Regions from separate parts of the Chryseobacterium sp. WLY505 genome, predicted to be linked through region 1. Evidence: riboswitches for the same ligand, from Rfam matches in the RefSeq annotation. Region 1 holds a riboswitch; each other region holds the start of a gene.

Region 1 (7,572 bases):
GGAGAAATTCAGAAAACTGGGCAGTGATAAGGATGAAACCAAACGCCTGCAGGTTGTTAAGAGAAAAATCACTCAACAGCTGAAAAAGGAAGAGGTTATTGAAAAAATTGCTGAGACCAATGAAAAACTGGAAGAGAAACGCAAAACCGACCGTGCTGTGTGGATGAAAATCGGACAACGTGTTCGTATTACCGGAAGCACCAGTGTGGGAACCATTGAAAAAATTTCCAGAAACAAAGTAATTGTCAATTACGGAACTTTCAAGACCACAATTGATGCGGATGAACTTGAGAGAATTTAATAAATAAAAAATTAATTTAACGCAAATACAAAGAGAGAGCACCAGAAGGTACTCTCTCTTTTTTATTTCTTAATAAATTTTAATCGGGTTACCTTTTCTTTATCTTTCAGCTGGATAAAATAAACTCCTTTTGACAAATGGTTAAGGTTTACATGATGATCTGAAACTTTTCCTCCGTTAATTTTCTGTCCTGCAGCATTGTAAATTTCATAATCCGCTGCTTCTGAAATTCCTGAAATATTTAAGACATCAGAGGCAGGATTGGGAGAAATACTAATTTCTTTGTTCTTTCCCGCAGATTCTTCTATTGCTAAACTTGAAGCATCAATAAACTCAACTTCATAATCCTGTATTTCATTTGTAGGACCACAATTCGTAAAATAAGGTGTAGTATTCGATATTACCCTCATCGCTACCTTACAATCTACTTGTCCGGCTTGTAGAGGCACATTAAAAGTAGCTGTAGGATTCATATCTGTACTATTACTTGAATATAGTATTCTTTCACTAGAAGGATCAAAAGCTCTATCTCCATTGTAATCAATCCAAATCCCTATCGTAGTGGGATTTTGAGTTGCAGGTCCCGCTTTAGTAACAGAAATAGTATTATTACTGCTTCCGCGCACCAATTTTACTTTACGAGTGGGATCCGAGCGGAAATTTGCGTAAGCTTTTGTTCCTGTTGAATTACTAGTCATCTGCGGCAAATCAGTTGCATTAAGTGTAACATTAGATGCATATAGATAAGGGGTAATTGTAGCAGTAGAATTTTCAATACAGTACCACATTGGTGTTGTAAAAGTAATAGGTACTGAATATCCTCCGCCTGCTTGTACATATTGTACTTTTACTTCATAAGTTGTACACTGTGTCAAACTAGAGATTGTCATCGAAGTACTTGTAGTATATGTGCTATTTGAACTTGTTTCTCCCACTTTTTTATAAACAACCATACTTCCTGTTCCTATTTGAGGAGTCCAGGAAATAGTGGCACTGGTAGGAGTTATATCTGTTATAATAACATTTGCAGGTGGCAATAATAATGAAACTGGATTTTCTTTGATTTTCAATACATTGCATTGATAAAATGAAATAATTGACAAAAGAAATAGCATAAACATTTTTTTGATCATGATTATATAGTTTGGTATTCCTCCCAAATTTAATCAAAATTTCGGTTAAAATAGAGATAGTTTAAGACCATTCATTCTTATGTTATTTCTTAATAAATTTTAATCGGGTTACCTTTTCTTTATCTTTCAACTGGATAAAATAAACACCTTTTGACAAATGATTAAGGTTTACATAATGATCTGAAACTTTTCCTCCGTTAATTTTCTGTCCTACAGCATTGTAAATTTCATAATCCGCTGCTTCTGAAATTCCGGAGATATTTAAAACATCAGAGGCAGGATTGGGATAAATTTCAGGTTTTACAGACTTTCTTGATTCTTCCACTCCAAGGGTGAGATTGATCAAATCTACTCCATAATCTTCAACTTCCCCATAGGTAAATGTACTGCAGGCATCTAAAGGTATTGTTTGACTGGAAATAACCCTCATGGTAACACCACATAGTGTCACTGCTGCCAGACTTGGAATCGTAAACACAGATACAGCCGGTGCTGCCTGAGTGACATTATTGGCGACCATCACTCTTTCGTTGGATTCAAAAATTCCGTTGGCATTAAGATCAATCCACGCCGTTACTGTTGTTGTACCTGGAGTTGCCGTCCAGGTATTGGTTACTGAAAGCTTATTTCCTGTAGTTCCTATAAAAAACTTAACTCTACGGCTTAGGTCACTTCTGTAATCTATATAATTGGAAGGTCCGGAATCGCTTACCATTGGAGAGGTAACTCCTGTAGAATTTACAGTCACATTGGAAATATGCATCATCGTGGTATCTGTAGAAGCACTTGCACAATAATTAATGGTAGTGGTAAAAAATATAGGATTAGACCATAATCCCTGTGTCGTACACACTTTCACTACCTGTACTTCATACACTGTACAAGGCTGCAAACCTGTAATTGTGAAAGAGTTTTGACCCGATACGGGTGTACCCGTCATCCAGAAAGTTGTTCCTGGTATTCTATATCTTATCATATTATCCGGAGTATTAGGATCTGCAGTCCAGGTAACTGTTCCAGAAGTAAGTGTTATATTCGACATCTGAACTCCTGTTGGAGCATTGGTATCACAGTACAATAAAGATTGAGGTTCTTCTTCTATTTTGTGGGCTGCCTGAAGGCTTGAAATTCCCAACATAAAAGAGAATACAAAAAGTAGTTTTTTGGTCATGTTTATTAGTTTTAAAATTTCCTTGAAAAATAGGGTATTTTTTCAAATATAGCTTAGACTTTCTTCATATAGCTTTGTATTTTTTAATATATTTGATAATAAAGTGTAAAACACACAGAAACTTCATGCTTCTAATATGTTCAAAAGTATTTCTACTCTCTGGATTTTTTATAAAAAAATAATAATTCCCACCTTGATATTTTCTTTATTGGCTTCTTGTTTATCCTCTTTCAGTATTGAGAATTTCGGATTGAGTTTTCTTTTAATATCTCCTGTCCTTCATTACTTTATCTATGAACTCCGGTTTAAAAATGAATATTACTTTTATGCCAATTTAGGATTTTCCAGAAGTTTCCTTTGGGGATTCACGGTAGCCTTCTGTTTGATTGTCAAAATAATAACAGGAATTTTATGAGTAAGCTTCATATTGACAGCATAACCAAATCTTTTAAAGAAAATAAGATCCTTCAAGATATTTATTTAGGATGTGAAACCGGGCAGATTATTGGAATTCTGGGCAGAAATGGTGTTGGAAAATCAACCTTGTTAAAAATTATTTTCGGAACTGAGTATGGTGATAGTCAGTTTATAAAATATGACAACACTATTCTGAAAAGTATGTCCGATAGAAAAAACAGAATTGCTTACTTACCTCAGAATCTCTTTCTGCCAAAATTTATAAAAATCAAAAACCTGATTCCTCTTTTTTGTAATCAAAAGAATACTGAGCTACTTTTTACATCAGAATTCGTACAGCCTTTCCTTCATGAAAAACCTAAAAATCTTTCCAAAGGTGAACAGAGAATTATTGAAACCTTGATGATTATTTATTCTGAATCGCATTTTATTTTACTGGACGAGCCTTTCCACAGTCTTTCTCCAAAAGTTTCTGCAGCATTGAAAGCTGCAATTATTGAACAGTCTGAGAATAGGGGATTCATTATTTCTGATCATAATTTTAAGGATGTTCTGGATATTTCTAAAATCACATATCTGCTTTCGGACGGTCATCTGAAACAAATACAAGATTTTAAAGAACTGCAACGGTATAATTATCTTCCGAAAAGCATTTAATTTATATATTTGAAGGATCAAAAAATTTTCATGATGACTTTCATAAACAAAGCATTCTATTTATCCGCTTTCAGTATTTTATCTATTGCTTTTGTAAAAGGGCAGACTAAAGTTCCTTTTGGAGTTGTAAAAGCTGAAGAAGGATATGCCAACGTACGCGTACATAAAGACGATTACCGAAAAATTGTAGATAAGATCCGTATGCGTAAAGGAGATGTATTTGTTTATGTAAAACCTGCTCCCGGAGAAACGGAATGGATCTGGATCAAATATCCTGAAAAACAGGATGACGACAAACCTTTTGTACGGTATGAAACTCTGGATAAAGAAGGAATGGTAAATAAAGGACGTATTGCGTATGTGGACGAGCTTCCCGCTTATACTCCATCCAAATCCAAAAACGGAAGATCCCTGATCTTCACCGACAACTCTGATCCAAAAATCCCTACTGCCCAAAGGAGCAAAGTGGTAATTGATATCTATCCGTCCAATGCCGGATACCGTAAAAAGGAAAAAGATGCAGATGGAAAAATTCTCACCATTGATAAAGTGAAACCATGGGGAATCGGGAATGATCTTCCTGAAGGTATGACTGAAATCAAATCCATCAGAGTACAGCAGCCCGGAAGAGGATCTGTTTTTGTAAGAGAAGCTATCAAAAATATGTTCCAGCCTACCATGGATTTTGAGAACATTGGAGTAACTTCCCTTGACAATGATAATATTTTCCTTTATATGATCAACGGTTCAGGAGAAAACAGATATACCACACTCTGGACGATTAAGAAAGGAAGAGTAATCAGCCAGATTATTTATCATAATCCGGAATAAATTCATTATTTTTGCATTCGAAAAGTTTTTACGCTTATTCATCACAGAAATTGGTTCTGCATCACTGCAGATTAAAAGGGAACCGTGTGAAAATCACGGACTGTCGCGCAACTGTAAAGTAACTGAAGTCTTTATCAAAGATCCACTGTGCGAGGCATGGGAAGGAGATAAATGATGTTACAAGTCAGGAGACCTGCCTTTTTCTTAAACATGTAACTTTCGCGATTTGAAGTTGTATTGATCTGATGGATTGTTTCAGGAATTCTATAAGTTCCTGTCATTATTCTGTTGTTTCCAATCATTTCCTATCGCTTTAATTAATAATGATATATGACTACAGAAGAAAGAATTGAAGCATCCGAAACCAGAATCTTTAAAGCGGTTTTCCCCAACACCACCAATCATTACGATACCCTTTTTGGAGGTACTGCAATGCAGCTGATGGATGAGGTAGCTTTTATCACCGCAACCCGTTTTGCCAGAAAAAGAGTGGTAACGGTAAGCAGCGATAAGATCGATTTCAAAAAGCCTATTCCTGCCGGAACCATTGTGGAACTGATCGGGAAAGTTTCATACGTGGGAAAAACCAGTATGAAAGTAAATGTTGAGATTTACACCGAACAGATGTACTCCTATGAAAGAGAAAAAGCAATTATAGGTGATTTTACTTTTGTAGCGATTGACGAATTCAAGAAACCAATCCAGATACTATAAATAAAATTTCGGGCGGCCAAAGGCCGCCCGAAGCTTTATATATTTTTCATTGAAATTACTTCAGCACTTTTTCTGTTTCCAGACTTTTACCCAATAAAAGCTCAAACGCCTCTCCCATTTCATCCGATGCTCTGCTGATCGCATTTTCAAGCATATTTCGGATTTGTCTTTCTGTCACTCCAGCTTCAGTCCAACTCTTTCCGGAAGTATGAGAATTTAAGATAAACGGCATGATTCTGTCGATCCCACACGCAAAAATAGCGTCTGGTGTTTTCTCATCTTCAAACTCCAGCCATAAATTAAAAAATTCAGTACGCAAAGGTTCATCCAGAATTCCAAAGATTTTCTGAGCAGAAGCTTTCTCTCTTTCAAACTTTCCTACCATGGCTTTTTCATCAAAAATAAAAGTATCTCCGGCCTCAATCTCTACAAGATCGTGGATAGAAAGCATTCTTATCACCCTTAGCAAATCTATATCTGCACGGTTTTTAGCATACGGATAAAGGATTTGAGCCAGAATAATAATCTGCCAGGAATGTTCCGCCGTATTCTCTCTTCGGGAATCGTCTGCATTATAGTTTCGTCGTTGTACATTTTTAAGCGCATCTACTGCCAGAATAAAATCGATCTCTTTCTGAATTTTCATCTTACTTCTTATTTCTGTTATATTGATCAGACGGATATACCTTTGTTTTGGTAATCCATTTATTATTTATTTTTTCTTTAGTGATTACTTTTACACTACCTTCTATACTCATATCCTCTTGTTTTTCGAGGACCTTTTCCAGCCCTTTATTCGGAATTACAGCATATTCTGTGGTAAAAAAATCACAGCACCCGGATTTCCCATAGGAAATAAGACGTTTACGCCGGGCATCAACATCAAAGATATCCAGGCCGTTTGAGCCCAGTTCTGTAAGTTCATCGCTTTTTACAAACCCCATTCTTGTTTTGTTGAAGACATATACGTCATAAGATGCCCCGCTGTAATTTCCCATATTTCCGTTCCTTACCGCAACATCTTCCGTTCCATCAAAATTAAAGTCATCTATAATCACAGCCCGTTGATCTTTCAAAAGGGGGATCAATTTCCCCTGGATCGGCTTTTGACCTTGTTCTGTATATAAAACCAGATCCTCTGAGACAAAAGTCTGTACCTTGCTGTTTTTATGATCAAACAGCTCCACCGTTCCCTTTCCTCCGCATCTGTCGTCGTAACAATCTTCTATCTGGATGACGGCATCATAACTTTTTGATACATTTTTAACCTCAAACTGATACTGTCCGAAATATAAGGGACCCAATAAAAGGAATGACGATAAGTGCTTGTACTTATTCAAAATATTCATGGTACTAGTAAATGATTTAGGTGTTTTTTATTGCTAACAAAAATACGAATCATAATACCGATATCAAAACACCGGTCTCATTATCTGGCAGAATTACCTTTTCAATAAAAGCCTATTCATAATAAGGAGCTGTCTCCCGCTATCCGCTCTTACTCCTCGCGCCTGCCTAAAGCCATAGCTGCTGTGGGGTAACCGCTGCTATCGGGGCTAGAACATGAGTGATAAGTGATAAGTGATAAGTGATAAAAGATCATTTTTTCTCTCCAATTTTCAAAATTCTATGTAAAAATTTAAAAATTCTCAGACATTTTCTTCTAAAATCCGTTTGACTCAAAATTGATGATTAAAATTATTATATTGATTTTCAACATTTTAAACAATTTATTTTAAAAATTTCACTACTTTGTATTGCATAATACCATTTTATTTACATATCTTTGTAATGTAAAATTAGAATAGGCTCAGCTAGCTAGGGGCATTTTTCTAAAAATATAACTAATTAACAAAACTTATCAAAGATGAATACCGAAAATACCAAAGCGCAAATGCGAAAAGGAATTCTGGAATTCTGTATTCTAAGTCTCATCAATAATCGCGAAATGTATGTTTCTGATCTTATTGACGAACTGAAAAAAGGAAAACTGGATGTAGTGGAAGGGACCCTCTACCCTCTTCTTACAAGACTTAAAAACGGAGAGTTTCTCTCTTACAGATGGGAAGAATCTACAGGAGGACCACCCAGAAAATATTATCAGATCACAGAAAAAGGAAAACTTTTCCTGGATGAACTACTCAATACATGGAATGAACTGACAGCCTCAGTAAACCAAATCACCCAACAAAATTAAAAAACAAAGCTATGAACAAGACACTCTCAATAGGACTCGCAGGTTTTTCTTTTACCATAGAAGAACACGCATATATAAAGCTCAGCGATTACCTGAATGCACTGAGAAGCTCTCTGGATGCTTCTGAGGCTGATGAAGTAATGCATGACAT
Region 2 (7,572 bases), on a different contig from region 1:
ACGAAAATCCCCAGGATACTACCCCTGGGAAACTTCAGATCAAATTTGAAAACGGATTTAATAATGTAGGAGACATCGTTTTGAATCAGACGGTTCAGACCTCTTCCAACGGACAAAAGCATAACTTTTCTGCCTTAAAATATGTCATCAGTAATATTGCATTGATCGACGAAAACGGAAATGAGTTTAAATACAATGAAAACAACCCTGATAAAGGTGCTTTTATCGTAGATCAGGCAGATGCTGTAGCCGGAATTGTTTATCTTAATCTGGATGGCGTTCCGAAAAACAACTACAAAAAAATAAGATTCGGATTAGGTGTGAGTCAAAAAGCGTACTTGCTGGGACAGGACGGGCAGGCTGAATTCTGGACAAAAGCCAAGCAGAAGGGAATGTCATGGTCATGGGCAGCGGGTTATGTTTTTGTAAAACTGGAAGGGAAATACGGGAATGATACCCCTTCAAAAGAATTCATGAACCATACCGGCAATATGGGAAATGTTACTGCTAATCAGCAGCCTGATTTATACCGTGAAATCACATTGAATCTTCCGACAACGGCAAGGGTGACGGCAAAAATTCGTCCTTCTGTTCATATTCTGGCAGACCTGAACCAGTTTTTGAGCGGAGATAAAGCGCTTACTCTTACTACAGCTAATGACATGCTGATGGGCTCCAACCAACACCTGGTGGATGTTACCAACAATCTCACAAAAATGTTTAAAGTAGACCACGTTCACAATGATTAATTTCTTTTTAAAAACATTATTGGTTCTGTTTGTATTGGTATTAAGCTGTATTTCCTGTTCTGATGAGGTTATACAGCCACTGGAAAAAGATGAAGCCTATAACCTGAAGTTTCCCTCTTATTTTCCGGAAATGACTTTTGATAAATCGATCAATCCGGTAACTAAGAACGGCGTGGAGCTGGGAAGAAAATTATTCTATGAAGGCAGGCTTTCAAGGAATAATACCATTTCATGCGGTTTCTGCCATATCCAGGAAAATGCCTTTACCCATCACGGGCATACCGTAAGCCATGGGGTGGATGACAGAATAGGAATCAGAAATGCACCACCCATCCAGAATATGGCTTTTTTGAAAAGATATATGTGGGACGGAGTGATTCATAATCTGAATGAACAACCCATCAGCCCGATTACCGACGTCAATGAAATGGACAGTTCCATACCGGAAGCTATTTCGAAAATAAAAGATGATCAGAAGTATAAAAAACTATTCAGAGAAGCTTATGGAGATGAAACCATTACCGGAGAGAGAATTCTGAAAGCATTGTCGCAGTTTATGGCTTCTTTAATTTCTGCAGATTCAAAATACGACAGATTCAAACAGGGAAAAGAACCATTGACTTCAACAGAATCTCAAGGGATGGCTTTATTCGGACAGAAATGTGCTTCCTGTCATAGCGGAGAACTGTTTACGGATGAGAGTTTCAGAAATACGGGAATGTATTACAATACAGAATTCAAGGATGCAGGAAGATATAGAGTTTCCCTTAATCAGGTGGACTGGATGAAATTCCGTGTTCCCAGTTTAAGAAATGTAGAATACACCGCACCTTATATGCATGACGGAAGATTTTACACCTTAGAGGCAGTACTCAATTTCTATTCGGATCATGTGGTAGATAATGCCAATCTTGATCCACAGCTGAAACAGAACGGCCACATAGGAATTGCCATGAACAGTCAGGAAAGACAATCAATCATTGCGTTCCTGAAAACATTATCGGATAAAAGTTTTATATCCAATCCAAAATTTGCAGAATAATTTATAAAAACATGAAGAAGATTATAGTGATAGTAAGTTTGATCCTGTTGAGTCAGTATCAGGCGAAAACGATCAGAGACAGTGCATATAGTGCTCCGGAAACCTTTAGCAGATTCAATTTTGATGATGATTGTGATGCCTGTGGCTGTGCAGCAGGAAACGGATCTTCCGGGTTTGAATCTTTACTGAACCCGCAGTTTATCGGAATCAAATACTTTGCCCAGCATTATAAAGCGAAAGAGAACTTATTTGTAAAAGACCTTACCCAGGATCAGTATTTCAATACGCTTCAGCTGTGGGGGAAAATTCCACTGACTAAAAAGCTGAGTGTGTATGCGAGCCTTCCATTCCATTTTCATGAAAAGAAAACCCTCCAGGGTGATATCAGAATCAATGGAATAGGAGATCTGAACCTGATGGGAATTTACCAGCTGATGAGCTCTAAAGATAATTTCCATCACCTTAGCGGAGGTTTGGGCGTGAAAATTCCACTTGGGAAGTTTGATGAAAAAGGAGCATCCGGAGTGAATCCGAGTTTTCAGCTGGGAACCGGAAGCTGGGATTATCAGGCAGCTTTGAATTATAAATTTCAGAAAAATAAAGTAGCCGTATTGGTCAATACAGACTATACGATCAAAACAGAGAATAAAAAAAATTACCGTTTTGGAAACCAATGGAACTATGCTGCAACGGGTTTTTATCAGGTTGCAGGAAATGAAAAATCTATTTTTTCTGTAAAAACGGGAGTTCAGGGAGAAGTTTACGCTCAGAATAAACAATTTGATGAAGCCCTGCCCAATACTGCAGGAAGTGCTTTGTATGGAAAGCTGGGATTTGAAGCCTCTTATAAAAAGCTGAGCCTGGGAAGTGAAATCATGCTTCCCATGTACACTCATCTGGCGGGAGGAGATATTGAAGCTAAATCGAGATTCAGTGTTTTCCTGAATATTGGAATTTAAAGTGACACCCCAATAAATGATGTTAAAGCTCCTTCGGGAGCTTTAATTGTTTATGAATCATGATTTTAATTGGGGATTAGGAATAATTATTTATCTTTGCCGAAATTTGGTGAGCCCTAAAAAGCTCTTAAAAGGGAATCCGGTGAAAATCCGGAACAGACCCGCTGCTGTAAGCTCCGCACCAAAGTTTTTGAAGAATATATCCACTGTTTTTTAATGGGAAGGATTTCAAAAATGGAGTAAGTCAGAAGACCTGCCAGAAAATAATCGTTTGACGCTTTCGTGGAATAAAGCTTAGGACATCAATGATTCTGTGCAGTGACAGCTGTGCTTTGTCGTTGTATTCTTATACCCCATTAGCGTCTTCATTACCCTAAATGAGCTAATGGCGGCAAAACTAACTACTTCTGCAATTCATAAAGCTGTTTTCACAATATTGGTGATCACATCTCAACTTTTGTCTTCTCAAAACAGGAAAAAAGACAGCCTTCAGGAAGAGACTATTAAAGGAATCAATCTTTACAAAAAGAATTTTAAAGAAATCCTCCCGGCACAAATCCTACAGGGTGAGCAGTTGGAAAGACTGAACAGTCATTCCGTTGCAGATGCTTTACGATATTTTTCAGGTGTTCAGATTAAAGATTACGGCGGATTGGGTGGTTTGAAAACTATTAATATCCGAAGCATGGGAAGCCAGCATGTAGGGGTTTTCTATGATGGAATTCAATTAGGAAATGCCCAAAACGGGCTGGTGGATCTTGGACGATATTCTTTAGACGATCTGGAAGAAATATCATTGTACAACGGTCAGAAAAGTGAAATTTTTCAGCCGGCAAAAGACTTCGGCTCTTCGGGGTCTATCTATTTACAGCCAAAAACACCCGTATTTAAAGGAAATAGAAAAACCAATTTGGTTGTAAGAGCAAAAAGTGCATCCATTGACCTTTTTAATCCATCATTCCGATTGGAACAGAAAATTTCTGACAGGATTTCTGCCAGCTTCAGTGGAGAATTTATGCAGAGTGATGGAATTTACAGATTTCGTTATGCCAAGAAATATCCTGATGGACAACAGGCTTATGATACCATTGCCAAAAGACAGGATTCAGATATTCGGGCAAAACGTTTTGAAACTTCTCTCAACGGAACTTTAAATAACGGAAGCTGGAATATCCGTGGCTACGGTTATATTTCAAACCGTGGAATGCCGGCACCTATTGTGAATGGACGTTTCGGAGGAAGAGGAGCAAGGCTTTCCGATGAGAATTATTTTGTACAGGCCAATCTGAGAAAGAAACTGTTCCCGAAATTTGAAACACAGCTGAAAGCAAAATTCGCTTACGATTATACCCATTTTATGGACACGGTTCGTTCGCAGTCTATTATTTATACTGATAATACCTACATCCAAAGGGAGCTTTACCTTTCCTCTTCCAATATTTACTCAATCACACCCAATTGGGATGTCAGCCTGAGTGGTGATTTTCAGTACAATAATCTGGATGCCAATCTGGATAACTTTTCTTATCCTACCCGATACACTACATTGGTCGCATTGGCGACAACCTATCAGTGGAACAGATTCAAAATTCTGGGAAGCCTTTTAGGAACTTTTACATTTGAAGAAGTAAGAAAAAATAAAAGGCCGGGAGATGCCAGAGAGTGGACACCTGCCGTTTTTATGAGCTATCAGCCGGAAAAAATTCCGGAGCTTACCCTCAGAGCTTTCTATAAAAGGATTTTCAGACTTCCGACCTTCAATGATTTGTATTATACCAATATCGGAAATACCTACCTGAAACCGGAATTCACCAATCAATATGATATAGGATTTACCTATCAGAAGAATTATAACAACCGTTTCTTTAAAACATTTTATGCTAAAGTAGACGGTTACTACAATAAAGTACAGGATAAAATTGTAGCTGCTCCAAATGGAAGCATGTTCCGCTGGCTGATGATGAACCTTGGATTGGTTGAAATCATTGGAGCTGATGTTAATGTACAGACTGAAATGCAGCTTGGAAAAGTAACCCTCCGACCTTTGCTTTCTTATACATACCAAAGTGCAAGAGATATCAGTGATCCGGAAGACACTTTCTATCGCAATCAGATTCCTTATACCCCATGGCATAGTGGATCTTTCAGTCTGATGGCAGATTATAAAGACTGGAGTTTCAATTACAGTGCAATGTACGTAGGGGAAAGATATGATGTGAATCAGGATAACATTCAATACAATTATGTTCAGCCCTGGTATACGCACGATCTCTCTGTTCAGAAAAAATTCAATTGGGCGAATCATCAGTTTAAAGTAAGCCTTGAGATGAATAATATTTTCAATCAATACTATGATGTTGTCCTCAATTATCCGATGCCCGGAAGAAATTTTAAACTTATTCTAAACTTCACCCTATGAGAAAACTAAACTTTTATTTTTTATTTCTGGTATTAGCTTTTCTTACCTCTTGCCGTACCGATGAAATTATTGTCCGTCAGGAAGTGGTGGAAGGACTCCCTTCAGAAAATACAGCAATAAAAGGCTTTTATATGCTCAATGAAGGAAACATGGGAAGTAATAAATGTACCCTGGATTTTTTTGATTATACCAAAGGAACCTATTACCGGAATATTTACGCAGAAATTAATCCCAATGTGGTAAAAGAATTGGGTGATGTAGGAAATGATATCAAAGTGTACGGAAGCAAACTTTATATTGTTGTCAATGTTTCCAACAAAATTGAAGTGCTGGATGCTAAAACGGCCAAACGTATTACTTCGATTCCATTACAAAACTGCAGATATCTGGCTTTCAAAGGCGGGAAAGCTTATGCCAGCAGCTATGCAGGTCCTGTAGCCATTAACCCCAAAGCCCCAAAAGGAAAAGTCGTTGAAATTGATACCACTTCTCTTTCCATCCAGCGTGAAGTGGTGGTAGGATATCAGCCGGAAGAAATGGAAATTGTGGGTAATCAATTGTTTGTTGCCAACTCCGGAGGATATAAAGCTCCCGATTACGACAATACAGTTTCCGTCATCGATCTTAATACTTTTACAGAACTTAAAAAAATAAATGTTGCCATCAATCTTCACCATATTAAAAAAGATAATTACGGTGATCTCTATGTAACCTCAAGAGGAGATTATTATAATATTCCTTCCAGTTTGTATTTAATAGATGCAGCTACAGGAACTGTGAAGAAAAATTTCAATCTCTCTGTGAGCGAAATGACGATCGTGAATGATAAACTGTATTTCTATGGGAATGAATTCAATTACAATACCCACAGTTATAAAAAAACATTTGGAATCATTGATGTGAAAACAGAACAGATCATCGCCAACAGAATTTTTGATAAAGAATATGAAGATGCCATTAAAACCCCTTATGGAATTGCTGTAAACCCCATCACAGAAGATATCTACATGACAGATGCCAGAAATTATGTATCCATGGGATTTGTGTATTGCTTCGATAAAAACGGACACTTTAAATGGAAAACGGAAGGCGGAAATATCCCTGCCCACTTCGCTTTTTTATACAAATAACCAAACTTTAAGAAATGAACAGAAATAGCTTTACTTATTTGAAAATCGGATTTCTATCCTGCTTCCTTGTAGGAGTGATAGCCTGTAAACATGATGATGAAGATGAATTTACATTTAATGGCCTTGATGATTCCTATACCATTGAACGTTTAAAGGTTTTGAGTATTCCTACCAATGCTTCAGGATCGGTTACATGGAGTATTAATGATTCTATTATCTCTCAAAATTCAGAACTTGAATTCATCAGTCCTACTGCAGATGCGTATCCTTTGACTTTAAAGATTAACAATAAAGGAAACGAGCAGGTTTTTCATTCTAAAATCATTGTTACCAAAGAAAAAACACCTTATAGTAAATATATTTCCAAAGTATTGGAGTTCCGCCCTGCTGTAGGGCAGTTCATGAACGAAATTCCGGAATATTTACCTGGAAATACCACAGCGAATATGCTTCAAAAAGCCAACGAATCGTTGGTAGGAGGGAACTCTACCATGATCAGTCTTGGTGGCTATGGCGGATATGTAGTGTTCGGTTTTGATCACACCATTCCCAATCTGAATGGACGTGATTTTAAAGTACTGGGAAATGCATTCTTTGGAAATGATGCCGCAGATCAACGTTCAGGATCTTGTGAACCGGGAATTATTATGGTAGCCTACGACAGAAATAAAAATGGAAAACCAGATAATGACGAATGGTATGAAATTGCAGGCAGCGAGTATTTCAAAAATGCTACAGTTAAAGACTACAGCATCACCTATCATAAACCTAACGAAAATAAAGCACCTGTACCCGGAACTGAATTCTGGCAGACCGACGTGGAGTATATCAAATGGAATGACAATCTGGGAAATCAGGGGTTTAAAACAAAGAATACTTTTCACGCCCAGAGCTATTATCCTTTATGGTTTACAGATGCTTCTTACAGCTTTTCAGGAACCAGACTGGCAAATAATTTTTACGATCAGAACGGTGACGGGTCGTATTGGGTAGGAAAATCATATGAGTTCGGATATGCAGACAATGCTCCGAATAATGATGAAGCCTCTAATATTGATATTTCCTGGGCGGTAGACAGAAACGGAAAATATGTGAAACTTCCGGGAGTAGACTTTATGAAAATATATACAGGAGTCAATCAGGAAGCAGGATGGCTGGGAGAAGTTTCTACAGAAGTAGCGGGAGCTTACGATCTGCATTTTAAATAATAATTCAATAATACAATCTATTTAAATTAATAAAAAATGAAAAAGTTTTATCTTTTTATGATGCT
Region 3 (7,572 bases), on a different contig from region 1:
AATTAGCTCTTGATAAAGGGCTTATTCCTGTTTACTGTAATGGAGAAACTCTTGAGCAGAGAAAAGCAGGACAGCACCTTGAGGTAGTAAAAAATCAGACTGAAGTAGCTCTTTTCACACTTTCTGCTGAAGAGATCAAAAAAGTAGTGATTGCTTACGAACCGGTTTGGGCTATCGGAACAGGAGAAACAGCAAGTCCGGAGCAGGCTCAGGAAATCCACGCTCATATCAGAAATATTATCGCTTCAAAATACGGACAGGAAGTTGCTGACGAGGTTTCTATCCTTTACGGAGGTTCTGTAAAACCAGACAATGCTAAAGAAATTTTCTCTCAGCCGGATATCGATGGTGGTCTTATCGGAGGAGCAGCTTTGAAATTAGAGGATTTCTCTAAGATTATTGAAGCTTTTAATTAATATAAAGGATTTATATATCATCCAATAAAAAGCGGCGGAATCTTTGATTCCGCCGCTTTTCCGTTAAAAAAATCTAATTATTGAATATCGACTACATACATTGTTCCTTTGTCTACTTTACCCGTTTTAGGCAAAATTTTAGCTTTTGGATTTCCGCTTCCATCATCCACTACTCCAAAGTCATCATCATTGAAAACAGCCAGTTTATTATTTCCCAAATAAACAATTCCCTCGAATTTATCATGTTCATAGCCCAGTTTTGCTACCAGGTCTACGGCTAATGTTTTGGTAACAGCTTTTATTCCGGCATTGGTAATTTCATCCCATGAACATTGCTCTAAAGCTTTTCCGTTAATTTTCATTCCGTCCACCGCATTAATATCAGTTCCATTCACATCGGAAGCACTGCTCAGATTGATTCTGTATACTTTTTTGATTCCTCCCTGAGATCCGAAATTTCCGTCTCTTTCAATCACCAGGAATTCATTATTGCTAATGGCTGTAATATCACACACCGAATCAGAAGCTCCGCCATCCTGTTTGTATAAAAACTGCCTGGTTTGCCCTGTAATAATGTCAAAAGTGACAATTCTCGTTAAAGTAGTATTGGTAGCCAATGCTTTACTAGGAACAAACATCATGGATTGTATGGTACCTACCAATGTTCTTCCGTCCGGAGTGATACAAAGTCCTTCCATTCCTCTGTTGGCCCTTCTTTTGGCTAAAACAGCAGGCAGTTTTCTTGGTCCTGTATTTACGCCAACAGGGCTTATTCTTTCCATCTCGATTCCATCAGCACTATAATGTACGATATGTGGACCATATTCATCAGAAACCCAGAATGTACCATCAGCAGCAGCAACAATACTTTCGCTGTCAAGACCATATTGATCAGTACCTAAGACATTTCCGGAAGCATCATAAGCAATTTCTCCCGTACTTCCCATTCCTGCAGGATTTGGAAGTCCTGTAATAGGTTGTCCGGATGGATTTTTAAGTTTAATATATTTGATGACCTCTACATTTCCGTCAGCATTGATTTTAAAATGCATAATGGTTGGAGTAAAATTAGGAGCAAGAAACTTTTTCCCATTCTGGAAGTCGGTATTAGGCCCTCTGTCTGTAATGACATAGAATTCGCCTTTTCTGGTAGGATGAGCGGCTGCTCCGGAACCAAAACCTCCGTTGATAACATCCACTCCGTTTATTGTAGCCAGTTTTGTAAAGGGAAACTCCTGAGGGAATTTGGAATAATTAATATCCTGATTAATTATGGTGGTATCATCATCACTTTTACATGAAGCCAATACAGCCAGTATACTCACAGACCATAGTAATTTTTTCATATGCTATTTTATGGCTGCGAAAATAGAACTTGATTGTAAACTGATCTTGAATATAATGATAATTGTTTTTTAACAATAGAACAGACAGAAGCATTGAAAATAAATAAGAAACGAACTTATTTAAAAATAAAAAACCAACAATCCCGCCAAATTATTAATCAAATTGAAAATCAACTTTTTAAAGGTAAATAATTCACAAAACAGACTTATCAATTTATATGATATATTTGCAGCGTTTTAAGGCTGAACAATGTTCATTAATAGGGAATCAAGTGAGAATAATATTCAAATCTTGGGCTGTACCCGCAACTGTAAACTGTTTAAACTTACTGCACGAAAAACCACTGGACGTGAAAATCCGGGAAGGAAGCTGTAAGATGTGAGCCAGGAGACCTGCCGTAAAACACTAGATTCAGAGAAAGAATTATTTCTCCTCTGAAGATAAGTTTCGGGAATAAAACTTTAAATTAATTATATCATGAGGAAAATCTATCTTTTTTTCTTACTGCTTTGCATGCAGCTATTGTCGGCCCAATTCACAGAAAACGACATTAAATTTTGGGTAGGAACAGGTTCTAAAAAAGCGTATTTCATTGCAGACTTTAATGATGACAGCACTCCAAATTCTTATGCATGGGGATATCGTTTTGACGGAAATGGTTTAACCATGGAAGACATGATTACTGCTATTGCCGCTGCAGAACCTAAAATGGAAATTGAAATACCATCCGGATTTCTGTACAGTTTAAATTACAATCATCATACTCCTAGTCTTGACGACTATTGGTCTACCTGGTCAGGAAATACTCCATCAACTATGGCATTCAATAATGGTGTGAACAATGATCTTTTAGTGGACGGAAGATGGTATGGAGCTTCTTATAGTTTTTCCCCTCCTACAATACCTTCCCCACCAGTTGCAGCCTACAGTTCTGCTTGGTTTACTCCTTCTCAGGTTACGAACTGGGTGGGAACAGGAACTAATAAAAGTCTTGTAGTTATTGATTTCGGAACTGATAATACCAACGGAAATGCCAATTCTTTTGTTTTTGGAATTAAATATAACGGAAGTATAACAGCTGAACAGGCGTTACAACTGATCCAATCTCAAGCTTCTTATTTTAACTTCACATCAGCAAATAATCAGATTGCTAATTTAGCATTGAATTCCTTTGCTGGGAATACTTCCGGATCAGACAGCTGGAAATTGTATAAAGGAAAAGATCTATCAAGCTGGCAAGCAAAAGCCAATCTTTCTCAGATTCAACTGAGTAACACTGATTGGTTTGGATTGAGTTTCGGGCAAAGAAGACCATTTACTCCAACCGAAGCACAGCTTACTTTAGGGGTTTCTTCTGTGACAAAGAAAAAATTCAGTGTTTATCCAAACCCGGCAAGTGGTTTTATTCAGATTGAAACGGCTGAGAAACTGAAAGAAGTGAATATTTATTCTGCTACAGGACAGAAAGTAATGACTTCACAGTTTACTAAGATTGATATTCATTCTTTAAACACGGGAGCTTATTTTGTGGAGATTAAAACAGCTGAAAATACGACAATACATAAGATTGTTAAGAAATAGAGAAAGCGTCTTGAGACGCTTTTTTTGTGGGGATATAGGTAAAATAGACTGTTAAAACCACCCCGTCAAAAATTCTTTGAATTTTTGCCACCCCTCCAGCGGAGGGGAATTCTTGCGTCTTCAGTTGAAACTTTAATTGGGATTGTAATTTTTCTCCCACATCTGTTCTTGGATCATTGTGGCTGGATTTCCACGGAATGACAGAATTGAAATGGTTGTCTATCCATACAGTTTGTCATTCTGCAGGAATCTAAACATTTAAAAATATAACCCAACAAAAAAACCGCACCAGATAAGTGCGGTTCTCATGATTTTATCATCAATTATTTTTTCTCTGTAGATCTTTGTAAAACCTCATCTACCATTCCGTAGCCTTTAGCTTCTTCAGAAGTCATCCAGTAATCTCTGTCAGAAGATTTTTCTACCCACTCATACGTTTGTCCTGAATGATGACCGATGATTTCATAAAGCTCCTGCTTCAATTTCAACATCTCTCTCAAGTTGATTTCCATATCAGAAGCAACTCCCTGAGCACCTCCTGAAGGCTGGTGAATCATAACTCTTGAGTGCTTAAGCGCAGAACGTTTTCCTTTTTCTCCTGCAACCAATAATACAGCTCCCATTGAAGCAGCCATACCTGTACAGATTGTTGCTACATCGGGCTTAATGATCTGCATGGTATCATAAATACCTAAACCTGCATATACACTACCACCAGGAGAGTTGATATAGATCTGAATATCTTTCGAAGGATCAGCACTTTCTAAGAATAAAAGCTGAGCCGTAACAATGTTTGCTACCTGATCATCAATACCTGTCCCAAGAAAGATAATTCTGTCCATCATCAGACGGGAGAAAACGTCCATCTGAGCAACGTTTAATCTTCTCTCTTCCATGATGTACGGAGTAAGATTCGTTGGGCCATACATTCCCATATACTGATCGGTAACTAAACCGTTGTTTCCTAAATGTTTTACAGAGAAATCTCTGAATTCTTTTTTAATGTCCATATTTCTATTATGTATTATTTTTAAAATATTCTCGAAGTTTAAATTACAATATTTATTCCTAAAATTTTATAGGACTTTTTGTCACAGAATATAAAAAAACTGACTTAAAAATTATCTTTTTCTACCATAGATTCCTTTGATAGGTGAATATTCGATGATATTACTCAATCGCATGGAAGCCTGTTTCAATAATGTAATTTTCTTGATAAGCTCATAGTACTTTCCTTCATCAGTATCCCTGTACACATCCAGCTCTTTATCTGTTTCTGTAATTAAATAATCAATATATCTGTATTTGTGCAGCAAAACATCTCCCTTGATCTGATCTGCCACTTTATCACCATAATTGGGAGGATAAATGTTTCTGGAAGCCCAGTTTTCAAGCTCATCCAACGGGATCAGTGCGTCTACAACCTTTGTGGTAATTTCTTCGTCCATAAAAGATACAAAAAAGTTTCCACTTCTCAACTCATCTTTTTGAATCCCTTCCCTTACCTGAGTAATAATGATTTCATTGCCTTTAACTAAAAATGCATACTGCTCTTCTTCAAAATGATGAAGAATCTCCTCAATTACAGTAATCTGATATTCTTCTCCCTGTTCATTTCTACGTTTCAAAATAATATCTCCAAATGCCAACATGTGTTCAACAAGTTTATTCTCCATGAACAGTACATCATACAGAAAAGGATCTTCTTTTTTCTGATCCAAAGGCACAACTTCCATTTTCGGAACGGCTGTTTTCTCTTTCTGCTGCTGTTGAACATGATGCGTTTGATTCTGTGTGATCTGCTTCTGAACATCCAGTTCATTGAAAAGACTCTGCTCAGAAAGTCCGAATTTATTGGAAACTTCTTTAAGATAAACCTCTCTTTTCAGGGCATTTTGTACGAAAGAGACAGATTTCACAATATCTCTGATTGCTTCAGCCTTTTTAATCGGATCATTTCCGATATCTCTCAGGAGAATTTCCGCCTTGAAGTCGATGAAGTCCATCGCTTCATTTTCGATGTACTTTTCAACGTAATCCTGCGGGTGTTTTCTGGCAAAGGAATCCGGGTCATCTCCATCCGGGAAAAGCAAGACACGGATGTTCATTCCCTCAGTCAGCAGCATATCAATACTTCGGAAACTGGCTTTGATACCGGCATTATCACCATCAAAAAGAATCGTTACGTTTTCCGTAAGCCTTTTAATAAGTTTGATTTGTTCTGTCGTCAAAGACGTTCCGGAACTTGCCACTACGTTTTCGATTCCGGACATATGAAGGGAAATCACGTCCATATATCCTTCCACCAAAAGACAAGCATTCTTTCTTGAAATAGCCTGCTTACTCTGATTTAATCCGTAAAGAACATTGGATTTATGATAGATCTCCGTTTCCGGGGAATTAAGATATTTTGCAGTTTTAACATTGTTCTTAAGAATCCTTGCTCCAAAACCTAAAACCCTGCCGGAAAAACTGTGAATAGGGAAAATAACCCTTTCTCTGAAACGGTCTACGCCTGCAGGAGTATTTTCAGGAAAAATAGAAAGTCCGGATTTTTCAAGAATCTCTTTAGTATATCCTTTTTCCAGGGCATAAGCCGTGAAAGCATTTTTCTTCTCCGGAGAATATCCAAGCTGGAATTTCTTAATGATATCATCCTTCAATTCCCTTTCTTTGAAATAAGAAAGACCTATACTTCTACCCTCCTGATCATCCCAAAGGATCTCCTGAAAATAAGTATTGGCAACCTCATGGATCTTATACAAGAGATCTTTTTCAGTCTGGGCATTTTTTGCTTCTTCAGAAATTTCACGCTGATCTTCTTCAATTTCAATTCCGTATTTTTTTGCAGCGTGGCGGAGTGCTTCAGGATACGTAAAGTTCTCAATTTCCATAAGGAAAGAGATCGCTGTTCCCCCTTTTCCTGTGGAGAAATCCTTCCAGATCTGCTTACTGGCAGAAACTACAAAGCTGGGAGTTTTTTCGTCATGGAAAGGACTGAGTCCTTTGTAGTTAGACCCTGCTCTTTTCAACTGCACATATTCGCCCACAATCTCTTCAACGCGGATTGTGGAGAATATCTTATCAATGGTCTGTTTGGAAATCATGGTGTAAAATTAAGTATTTTTATGGAAAAGTTGGATGGGTTGGAGAGTTTCAGATACAGGATATGGGGTTCGGGTTTCGAGGTATTGGGTTGGAGGGTTTGAGAGTTAGAGGGTTTTAGGGTGCGAGAGTGTTTGAGGAAAGAGTTTCAAGATTCAATTTATCGAGGGTTGAGAGTTTTAGAGTAAGAGGGTTTTAGGGTTAGAGAGTGGGAACATTTTGGGCTCGGGATAAGGAGATTTTTGGTAGTAGAGTTTGAATGTGTAGGAGTTTAACTCATAACTTATAATTCATCATTCATAATTAATAACTTCCAGCTTCTAGCTTTCAACTGCTAACTTCTAACTTCTAACTTCTAGTTTCTCATTTAAAACTCATAAATCATTATTTTTGCAAAACAAATTAGTATATGCAGTTCACTATCCATACAATCGAAGACTGGCAGGAAGTTGTTGACAACATCATTCCTCAATTACAACATAATATTCTTTTATTAAAAGGAAATCTGGGAGCAGGGAAAACAACATTTACTCAATTTCTGCTTAAAAATATGGGCAGCAATGATGAAGTCAACTCTCCCACGTATTCTATTGTGAATGAATACAATACAGAAAAAGGAAAAGTGTATCATTTTGATCTTTACCGCCTGAAAAACATTGAAGAAGTGTATGATATCGGTATTGAAGAATACCTGGACAACTCTTTTTTATGCATTATCGAGTGGCCGGAAGTGTATGAAGAGGAGCTTTACGGTCTTAACTACCATACAATGAGCATTGTGAATACGGGTGAAAACAGAGAAGTTTCATTCGAGTAAATATTATGTATCTTTGCTCATTAATTGAGTGTAAAAAACAATCTGTAAGACATAATTTAATTTAAGGATGAGTACAAATATTTTTACTCCTTTCACAGAAGAAGAATTAATGCCGAAAGAGGAAAAATTGGAGGTTATAAAGAAAGGAAAACAGTTCAGTATTGGAATTCCTAAAGAAACCTGTCTCAACGAAAGGAGAACCTGCATTACTCCTGACGCCGTACAGGTGTTGGTAGAGCACGGTCATGAGATCATTATTGAAGCAGGGGCCGGAGAAGGTTCATTCTTTACAGATTTACAATATTC

Evidence for each region. A riboswitch is a leader RNA that binds a small molecule or an ion and turns the genes downstream of it on or off. The one in region 1 is predicted to bind cobalamin.
Region 2: linked by a shared signal. The riboswitch ahead of RAH34_RS12705 (TonB-dependent siderophore receptor) and the one ahead of RAH34_RS00700 (acyl-CoA thioesterase) in region 1 are both predicted to bind cobalamin.
Region 3: linked by a shared signal. The riboswitch ahead of RAH34_RS19250 (T9SS type A sorting domain-containing protein) and the one ahead of RAH34_RS00700 (acyl-CoA thioesterase) in region 1 are both predicted to bind cobalamin.

The regions. Positions count from the first base shown of each region.
Region 1 is NZ_JAVCWI010000001.1:137,500-145,071, forward strand. It holds gene RAH34_RS00675 (DNA mismatch repair protein MutS) at 1-301, shown strand, start outside; gene RAH34_RS00680 (T9SS type A sorting domain-containing protein) at 364-1,434, opposite strand; gene RAH34_RS00685 (GEVED domain-containing protein) at 1,517-2,605, opposite strand; gene RAH34_RS00690 (ATP-binding cassette domain-containing protein) at 3,017-3,679, shown strand; gene RAH34_RS00695 (hypothetical protein) at 3,710-4,510, shown strand; cobalamin riboswitch at 4,545-4,726, shown strand; gene RAH34_RS00700 (acyl-CoA thioesterase) at 4,841-5,224, shown strand; gene RAH34_RS00705 (HD family hydrolase) at 5,280-5,870, opposite strand; gene RAH34_RS00710 (hypothetical protein) at 5,872-6,573, opposite strand; gene RAH34_RS00715 (PadR family transcriptional regulator) at 7,092-7,421, shown strand; gene RAH34_RS00720 (PspC domain-containing protein) at 7,433-7,572, shown strand, end outside.
Region 2 is NZ_JAVCWI010000005.1:138,676-146,247, reverse strand. It holds gene RAH34_RS12720 (MbnP family protein) at 1-749, shown strand, start outside; gene RAH34_RS12715 (cytochrome-c peroxidase) at 742-1,791, shown strand; gene RAH34_RS12710 (transporter) at 1,803-2,750, shown strand; cobalamin riboswitch at 2,841-3,026, shown strand; gene RAH34_RS12705 (TonB-dependent siderophore receptor) at 3,136-5,169, shown strand; gene RAH34_RS12700 (YncE family protein) at 5,166-6,299, shown strand; gene RAH34_RS12695 (cell surface protein) at 6,314-7,507, shown strand; gene RAH34_RS12690 (DUF5074 domain-containing protein) at 7,544-7,572, shown strand, end outside.
Region 3 is NZ_JAVCWI010000012.1:28,135-35,706, reverse strand. It holds gene tpiA (triose-phosphate isomerase) at 1-416, shown strand, start outside; gene RAH34_RS19255 (esterase-like activity of phytase family protein) at 494-1,762, opposite strand; cobalamin riboswitch at 1,986-2,178, shown strand; gene RAH34_RS19250 (T9SS type A sorting domain-containing protein) at 2,241-3,344, shown strand; gene clpP (ATP-dependent Clp endopeptidase proteolytic subunit ClpP) at 3,668-4,354, opposite strand; gene dnaG (DNA primase) at 4,466-6,451, opposite strand; gene tsaE (tRNA (adenosine(37)-N6)-threonylcarbamoyltransferase complex ATPase subunit type 1 TsaE) at 6,859-7,266, shown strand; gene RAH34_RS19230 (alanine dehydrogenase) at 7,334-7,572, shown strand, end outside.